DNA from 4 places in the Thalassotalea euphylliae genome. Region 2 is predicted to be linked to each of the others. Evidence: predicted binding sites of a transcription regulator. Region 2 holds the regulator's gene; each other region holds the start of a gene.
What was found. The regulator sigma-54, encoded in region 2, starts transcription at its own class of promoters, with help from an activator protein. The targets are predictions, from matches to a motif close to GTTGGCACGNNNNTNGNNT.
Positions count from the first base shown of each region.

Region 1: the regulator sigma-54 is predicted to act here: its motif matches at 825-843, upstream of DXX94_RS08730 (DUF2726 domain-containing protein).
Region 3: the regulator sigma-54 is predicted to act here: its motif matches at 1,100-1,118, upstream of DXX94_RS16205 (FlgO family outer membrane protein).
Region 4: the regulator sigma-54 is predicted to act here: its motif matches at 714-732, upstream of flgA (flagellar basal body P-ring formation chaperone FlgA).

Region 1 covers NZ_QUOT01000001.1:1,978,697-1,980,903, forward strand. The annotation lists gene DXX94_RS08725 (dUTP diphosphatase) at 107-736, shown strand; gene DXX94_RS08730 (DUF2726 domain-containing protein) at 895-1,542, shown strand; gene DXX94_RS19660 (type II secretion system protein) at 1,692-2,207, shown strand, end outside.
Region 2 covers NZ_QUOT01000001.1:1,759,749-1,761,955, forward strand. The annotation lists gene ptsN (PTS IIA-like nitrogen regulatory protein PtsN) at 1-341, opposite strand, end outside; gene hpf (ribosome hibernation promoting factor) at 345-632, opposite strand; gene DXX94_RS07920 (RNA polymerase factor sigma-54) at 660-2,168, opposite strand.
Region 3 covers NZ_QUOT01000001.1:3,715,033-3,717,239, reverse strand. The annotation lists gene DXX94_RS16210 (LPP20 family lipoprotein) at 1-381, opposite strand, end outside; gene DXX94_RS16205 (FlgO family outer membrane protein) at 401-1,045, opposite strand; gene DXX94_RS16200 (flagella assembly protein FlgT) at 1,336-2,207, shown strand, end outside.
Region 4 covers NZ_QUOT01000001.1:1,361,775-1,363,981, forward strand. The annotation lists gene DXX94_RS06050 (chemotaxis protein) at 1-684, opposite strand, end outside; gene flgA (flagellar basal body P-ring formation chaperone FlgA) at 862-1,554, shown strand; gene flgM (flagellar biosynthesis anti-sigma factor FlgM) at 1,629-1,946, shown strand; gene DXX94_RS06065 (flagella synthesis protein FlgN) at 1,956-2,207, shown strand, end outside.

The DNA.
Region 1 (2,207 bases), 220 kb from region 2:
TAAAGCTAAACTTCCCACCTGACAAAACCTTCAAAAAGTTGCATGCAATACACGGCTTAGGCACACTATAGCCTTTGATTTTAAAGACCCCATAAAAGAGATAGTAATGAGCACACAAACAGTCGCGACCACTCAAATAAGCCAAATGCTGGCCATGCAAGATGCGATGAATAGCCGAGTAAGCGATACTTGGCGCGAAAATGGCTACGAATGGTACCGTGCCATTTGGGTTGAGTGCGCAGAAATGCTTGATCATCATGGCTGGAAATGGTGGAAACACCAAGAAATTGACGTTCCACAAGTACAACTAGAGCTCGTTGATATTTTTCATTTTGGTTTAAGTTTGCGTTTGATGACAGGTGCTAGCGTTGATGACATTGCATCATCGCTTACCAATGAATTAGCAACAGATAGCGAAGAAACAGACTTTAAACTCGCGCTAGAACAGCTTGCGTCAGCAGCTGTAAGCCAACGTGAATTTAACGCCCAAGCGTTTGCCGACTGCATGCGTTTAATGGATATGAACTTAGACGAGCTGTTTCGACAGTATGTCGGTAAAAACACCCTGAACTTCTTCCGCCAAGATTATGGCTATAAAGAAGGCACCTATATCAAAGTGTGGCACGGTAAGGAAGACAATGAAGTATTAGCTGACGTTGTGAGCAAGCTTGATAGCAGCGCGAACGACTTCCAACAACAGGTTTATGATGCGCTAGCAGCAAACTATCCCAGCTAACCTCAGCTTGGAATAGTCAGCCATATTAACAGCTAAACGGAATTTAACGAACAATACCAATCCACATAAATAAGCTCCACCAAAGATCTCTGGCACGTATTCTGCTTTAACAGGTTTATAAAGAACCCCGTCAAGAATTTGAATACTTGGAGATGTTTATGGAGCTTATCCTTTTTGCCCTAATCAGTTTAATTGCAATTGTTGCCGTATTGGCTAGCCGATTAACGGATAACAGCTTTCCATTCCCATTTGATAGCAAGCCAGCTGTATACACAGCCGCTGAGAAAAACTTTCTTACGCTTGTCGAAAGTGCCCTAGGCCCTGACTATCGTGTGCTTAACCGCGTAGCCTTGGCTGATATTGTCAATATTCGTCGCGGAGTCTCGAAAAAAGCCACACAAGCTGCACTGAAAAGTGCCAACAATAAGTATTTAGACTTTGTTATTTGCCAACGTAGCACAATGAAATTAATAGGTGCTGTTGATCTGGTAGACACTAACGGACGCGGTTACAAAGTGAAAAAAGATTGGTTTGTTAGCGGTGCGTTAGAAGCGGCTTCGATTCCACATGTGCGTATCAAAGTTAAGCCTAATTACACCGTTGAAGAAATTCGCGCTTGTTTAGGCAGTAAAGTGCTTGGTCGCAGTGTAAAAACAATGCCGAAAGTCAAAGGTCGCGTTATTCCTGCGCCAATGGTGAAAGCGCGCCCAAGAAATGCAGGGGTTATTACAGCCAATGCTGCCAAAGAAATGGCTGCTCAAACTCCATCTCTAGCCACGCCATCAATGGCCGCGATGCCCCACTAAATAGACTTTAGCTAGTTCATTTAAACTAGCCTTTAAAATTTCACTTTCTCTAGCTAGCCCGACTCTATCTGAGCTTCGGGCTAGCTTTGCTTTGCCCATTCAAACTTGATAATCTTGCGCCCACTTATTGTTGTTAAAAAGTTGTAATTATGAAATCACGCCATCAGGGTTTTACCCTTATCGAACTAGTTGTTGTTATCGTTATTCTTGGCATTTTAGCCGCCGTTGCTGCGCCGCGTTTTATTGATCTTGCCTCTGACAGCCGCGAAGCGATTATCGAAGGGGTAGCCGGAGCTATCGCTTCAAGTTCGTCATTGGTTGCAGCCAAAGCACGCGTTGACAATATAGAAGACGGTAATATTACAGTGAACGGTAGCAACGTTGCGATCGAGCAAGGTTATGCTAGTGGTCACTGGGCTAACGCATGGCAATTCTTACTTAATGTTGGTCAAAACATTACTTTTACCAACCCCACTGCAGAGTGCACCATTAATGATTTGTGTGGTGTTGGTAACCAAAACACCGCGCCCAGCTTAGATTTCACACCAAGCCCAGCCAATAGCAACGGTTTGATGTTGGTTTGGCCACAAGGCTATCGATTAGCTGACGCCTGCTACGCTTATTATTTCAACCCTAAAACAGGTGCGCAGCCACGTATTGGCACA
Region 2 (2,207 bases):
AAGTGATCTTTACAACAGTCTTCAGGCACAAATAACGCCACGAAGATATCAACAGCGCGGTTATCAATCGCATCAAACGCCACTGGCTGTTCAGTGGTCATCAGTACTGCCACAACTTGATTCGTGCCAGTAAGGCGACCGTGTGGTATTGCAATACCATTGCCAATGCCTGTGCTGCCCATTTTTTCACGAGCCAGCAAACTTTGCAGCAATTCAAATGTTGAGTGTTCAGGGATGTGACTAGTTGCAATACTGCAAATTTGCTCGAGGATTTTCTTTTTGCTTGACAGTGGGACTGCACAGGATGTGCAGTCCTCGGTTAGTATATCTTGCAGCTTCATAGTTTAATGCTGAGTAATTTTTCCTTTGTATTTAAGGATTTGGCGGTCAAGTTTATCAATGAGCGAGTCAATTGATGCGTACATGTCTTGATTTTGTGCTGAGGCGTGAACCTCTGTGCCGTTGAGGTGAACTGTCGCCTCGGCTTTTTGGTTTAATTTTTCTACGGTAAGAACGACGTATACATTGTTGATGTGATCGAAATGTCGCTCCAGCTTTGCAAACTTAGTGTTAACGAAATCGCGTAATGAATCTGTCACTTCTACGTGGTGGCCTGATAAATTAATTTGCATAAGCTTTATTCCTCATTGCTTGAATACTTAAAGTAGACTTTTTCTTTGATTTGACGGTGGAATAGATAAGGACTCTCGGTACTTAGCTATTGTCCGTCGCGCAACATTAATCCCTTGCTCTGCTAATAGTTCCGCCATTTTGCTATCACTTAATGGTTTCGATGGAGTTTCTGCTGAGACAAGCTTTTTAATTAATGCTCTGATAGCAGTAGATGAACATTCCCCTCCATTTTCCGTACTAACATGACTAGAAAAGAAGTATTTTAATTCGAAAATACCTCTAGGCGTGTGCATGAATTTTTGCGTGGTTACACGCGATATGGTTGACTCATGCATATCAACCGCTTCTGCGATGTCGTTTAACACCATCGGGCGCATCGCTTCTGGCCCGTATTCGAAAAAGCCTTGCTGACGCTGAACAATACAGTTTGACACTTTTAGTAGCGTTTCGTTGCGGCTTTCTAAACTTTTAATAAACCATTTGGCTTCTTGCAGGTTTGAACGGATAAACTGATTATCGTCCGATGACTTCATACTTTTGGTCATCGCTGCGTATTGCTGGTTAATTGATAATCTTGGTGCTGTACTTGGATTAAGCTCAACCACCCAGCGACCATTTTTCTTTTCCACAGAAACATCTGGGATAACGTACTGATCATCACCTTGCACTACCGCATCACCAGGTCTTGGGTTTAACGACTGGATCAGGCGCAGTGCCTCGCGCAGCTGGTCTTCCTTGAGCTTGGTTTTTCGCATTATTTGACGATAGTCACGATTACCCAATAAATCAATGTGCTCGCTAATGATCAGCTTACTTTCTGCTAAATACGGTGTGTCGTTATCGAACTGATTCAATTGAATCAATAAACATTCAGGAATAGAGCGCGCTGCGACCCCAATAGGATCGAACATATTAATACGCTTTAATACCGCTTCAACTTCATCAAGTTCAACTTCTTCAAGACCTAGACTTTCCAAAATATCTTCGGCAGAAACGGTTAGGTAACCAGCATCGTCAACGGCATCGATAATTGCCATAGCAATGGCTTCATCGGTTTCACTAAAGGGTGTTAGCTCCATTTGCCAGTGCAAGTGGTCTTGAATAGAATCGGTGGTTTCACCTTGATAAACGTAGTCATCACTGCCTGCAGTGCCAATGCCTGAGCTACTTACACCTGCACTAAATGACTCATCCCAAGTGGTATCAATACTCAACTCTTCTGGAATGTCATTTTTTTCCATCGCCTCAGTAGTGCTGACCTCATCAGCGGTAGGCATAGCATCTTCAGAACCATCTGTTGTCACCTGCTCGGTCGTTGCCGTAGCAGAATAAGCATCGTCTATAGACTCGCTGTCATTACTTTCCGATGAGGCACTCGCCGACTCATCCACTTCAAGCAGTGGATTGCTCTCCAGCGCTTCTTGAATCTCTTGTTGAAGGTCTAATGTTGATAATTGTAGTAACTTGATAGCCTGCTGAAGTTGCGGCGTCATCGTAAGTTGCTGACCAATTTTTAACTGCAATGATGGACGCATTTAAGTCTAACGGTTTCCTTTTGTTGTATTCTTTTATTC
Region 3 (2,207 bases), 2.0 Mb from region 2:
TAGCTCAGTTGCGTACGTATCACCCACTGGATAACTCTTTATAACTTTAGCTCCCCGGATAACACCATGAACTGATGCTTTAAGTTGGTGATTTTCGATAAGTAAGTCACCCATGGTCATATTAGAGGCAACTTGTTGACCATATACCTGTTCAGCCAATTCCGCATAAGCGGCAAGTTTTGATGCTTTAATTGCCATTAGCATACGTTGTGTTTCATGCTCTGACTTTTGCAAACTGATTGGCGCATAGCCAACAGCGGTGACAACAGGAAAGACCTCTGGCTTCACTGGTTGCCACTGCACATGCTTATCATAAATGGATGTACAAGCAGAAACGGTAACAGCTACAACTAGCGCCAACGCAATATTGATAAGTTTCATTATCTCACCCTGCCACTATCTATTGCTGTATTCGAACAGCGCGGGCCTCTTCAGCCAAGTTCTCACTGGTACGAATTATCATGCCATCTTTCAACCGCACATTTTCATCGCGATAAACTTCATCACCGATCACCCATTTTGGTATAAATGATTGAGCACTGGCGACAACAACACGAGATTGCATACCGATCATTCGAGCATTAACTAATATACCTGTTTCTTGCTCCATCATGGTTCCGGTTACTACGTAGTCAATAATTTGTCGCTCAGGTAACTCTTTCCAGTCGCGACTAAAAACATAATCGCCATCTTTTGTTACTCGGATATGCCCTGTTGTTTTGTAATCAATCACTACCATGCCATGGCGTTGCAGCTCATGAACGAAGTTCTCTGATAGTTGATTACCCAGCCAGTTAGTCGACTCTAAGTCTTCCAAATTAACAAATGAAGTAACTGCGATTGGAGTTTTTGGTGAAACAAAGGAGCTATGCTCCAGCATTTGATACGCCAGCCCTCTCACCACATCATTAATGGCATGCTTGGGTAGATCAAAACTGTCTATCTCATCCATTTTCTGATGGCTGACACTGTAAAAATCTTGCTCACTATTCATTGAGCACGAGGCCAGTAAAGGAATACAGGCTGCTAATAGCCAATTTTTCATTGAGACACCTCAATTATTACTACAAGTTTAACGTTGACTTCTTGGCTTTGAATAATGCAGGAAACGCGCCAACAATAAATAATTATTACTAGGATAGGTTGAACAGGCATAGTTCATGCTTACTCATAGTTAATTGTCAGCTATTGGCTAACACAACCGTCTACTTTATGACGCTTACTTAGCTGATGGTGCTGCTAATTAGTTAGCTAGTTATTAATTTAGTGTTCACAAGATCAAACGTAACCTTAATGCCAAGATGTTGTGGACACCAATCAATTGGATTGCTTGTTATGCGAATTTTAGCATTATTCACATCAATATTAATTTCATTTGTGAGCTCTGCTCAGTGGTATGAATCACAAGGCAGTGCATACATCTTAAATAATGATCGCGAGACTGCGCGAACAGAAGCAATGGAAAACGCATTAAAAAAAGCATTACTTGTTGCCGGCGCCTCAGTGAGCAGCGCACAGCGGGTTATCAACGGTTTGCTTACTCAAGACGAACTAAGTATTCGCGCTAGTGGCACAGTGAATTCAATTGAATTAATCGATGAAAGCTACCAAGGAGACATGCTTAAAGTAACGATTCGCGCAGATATCTTTCCACAAGAGCAGCAATGCTTTGCCGCCGATTTCAAAAAGTCGATGCTAGTAACTAAAGCTCAACTGCTTCATCGTGAACAAGCGAATATTGGCAAAATTTATAATTTAGACAAGAAATTAGTTGCTCGCTTTGCTGACAAGCTTGGTGAGAAAAGTCGCTACATTGATATTAAACTAGCCAACAAAAGTAGCATCCCTTTTAGTCGCTATAACCGTAGCTTTGACCAAGAAAAAATCAAATACTTAGCAGTTGAGTTAGGTCAACGCTTTGACACACAGTTTGTTCTCTTTACTGAGGTTATCGACGTATCGTTTGATGGAGAAGTGCTAAACCAATGGCAGTTCTGGCAGGAGGATAATTTCGATCGTCACTTTGATACCGCCTTCTATATATATAGTACTGATAATGGTGAACTATTATGGGATAGCCATTACCAGAATAAAGCTCCTTGGACTTTTGGTAAGCGAGAATCGATCGACCTAAACGGCCAATCGTTTTGGCAAAGCGCCTACGGCCGTATGCTTGATCGCACACTTGATGACGCCTTACTCGATAT
Region 4 (2,207 bases), 400 kb from region 2:
AGTATTACCGCATTGCTCTGCAATTTCATTAAGTTGATTGAGGGCATCTTGACCATTTTTAGCCAATACCATTTTAAGCCCAAGCGGCTCAAGCGCTCTCTTGACTTGGTTTCTCGCAACGGTCGAGTCGTCAGCAATCATGATCACACGCTCACCCAAGCTAGCACCAACAGAGGCATCAGCAACCTCTTCACTCAAGTCAGTAGACACTGGGTTGATTTCATTAAGGATCTTCTCAACATCTAAAATTGACACCATTTCTTTGTCAATTTCAGTGACGGCAGTTAGGTAACTAGACTTACCAGCACCTTCTGGCGGCGGCATAATGTCTTGCCAGCTCAGTGTGGTAATACGCTCAACCCCAGCAACTAGGAATCCCTGAACACTGCGATTATATTCAGCGATAATAATAAAACAGTTTTCCGTTAACGGTATTTCAGGACCACCAGTGGCCTTACTTAAGTCGATCACAGAAATAGTTTGCCCACGAATGTGCGCAACACCTTTGATAAAAGGATCTTGGTTTGGAAGCGATGTTAACTGAGGGCACTGCAACACTTCACGTACTTTAAATACGTTAATGCCAAAACGCTGTGGTCCAATTAATTTAAAAAGCAATAGCTCGAGTCGGTTTTGACCAACTAACTGAGTACGTTGGTTTACCGAGTCTAAAATGCCCGCCATAGTTACCCCTTAATCTCATGTGCAACAGAAAAGGCACAATTCTTGTTTACTATTAATTTAACATTAGTCTAAGCGCCTGTTTTTTGACAGCGCCGTTAAATACTTGAGTTAAAACTAAGCCATTTGATATTAAGCATAGTCGAGTATCTAACGTCAATAACACGATGACACGTAAACATGAGCAAATCGAAGATTCTTTTTACTTTTTTAACGCTGTGCTATCAGCTTCAATCGCAAGCAATTGCCACCAGCTTTGATCGAGACTTTATTGAAGGCCTCGCTAAACGTTCAGTTGAGGATAGCTTCACAGATGTTAGTAATCGTAAAGTCTCCGTTACTGCCGCCAAGCTCGACCCTAGAATAGTGATCAAACCTTGTGACCAGAATTTGCAGGCCAATATACCTGATATTCATAACAGTAGAAACGTAAATGTTAAAATAACTTGCGAGGGATCAAGCCCCTGGAATCTATATGTTCCTGTGAAAGTGACAATAGATGCCCCGGTAGTAGTTGCTAAATATGCAATCGACCGCGGCAGCATGCTAACCCCTGATAATATACAAATTGCTTACGTTGATGAAAAACGTTTGCGGGGTGAGGCTATAGGCGATGTAAACACTCTCTATGGCGCTAAAGCCAAACGCAACATTGTGAAAGGTAAGGCAATATCGCCCAATCACGTTTGTTCAGTATGCAAAGGAGATAATGTGACACTCATCGCTCTCAGTAGTACCTTTAGTATAAAAACATCGGGAACATCAGTTTCCAATGGCCATGTTGGCGACAAAGTGCGAGTTAAAAATAATCGCTCTGGTAAACTCGTTACCGGCCGAGTCAGTGGCGTTAATAAAGTGACCATAAATTTATAAATAATGATAAAGAAATTCAGTAATTGGCCGATAATATTATAGAATGAGTAATACACAACATGCAGGTGTAAGAAATGGCTATTAATATCAACAACTTGAATAATAACAATCAAGTTAATCGTACTGTACAGCAGCAACAGAACGACGTAAAGAACCAAGTCGACCAAAAAGCGGTTAACACATCTCAGGCGACAAGAGTTAGCCAAGATTCAGTGTCACTAACACCGCAAGCAAGACAGTTGAACGATATCCAAAAGAAAAACGGTGATGCGCCACCGGTGAATCAGAAAAAAGTTGATCAACTAAAAGAAGCAATTCAATCAGGTGCTTACAAAGTAGATGCGGAAAAGTTAGCGCAAAGCATCGCCAAATTTGAATTTGATTTACTATAGAGAATAACAATGAGTTCAAGCGTCTCACAGCAATTACTTAACAAACAACTAGAACAACTAACTGCGCTGGAGCAGTTGTTGAACGACGAAAAAGAATTGCTCACTCAACGAGACCCTGAGGCTTTAAATACGCTTACCGAACAAAAAAAGGTATTGCTTGAAGCGATTGAAGGACTAGACGCTAATATCAGCAAAAACCCACAATTTTTGGCGGACAAAGCGCAAAACTTGCTTGATGATTCGCTTGAAGAAATTCAAGCA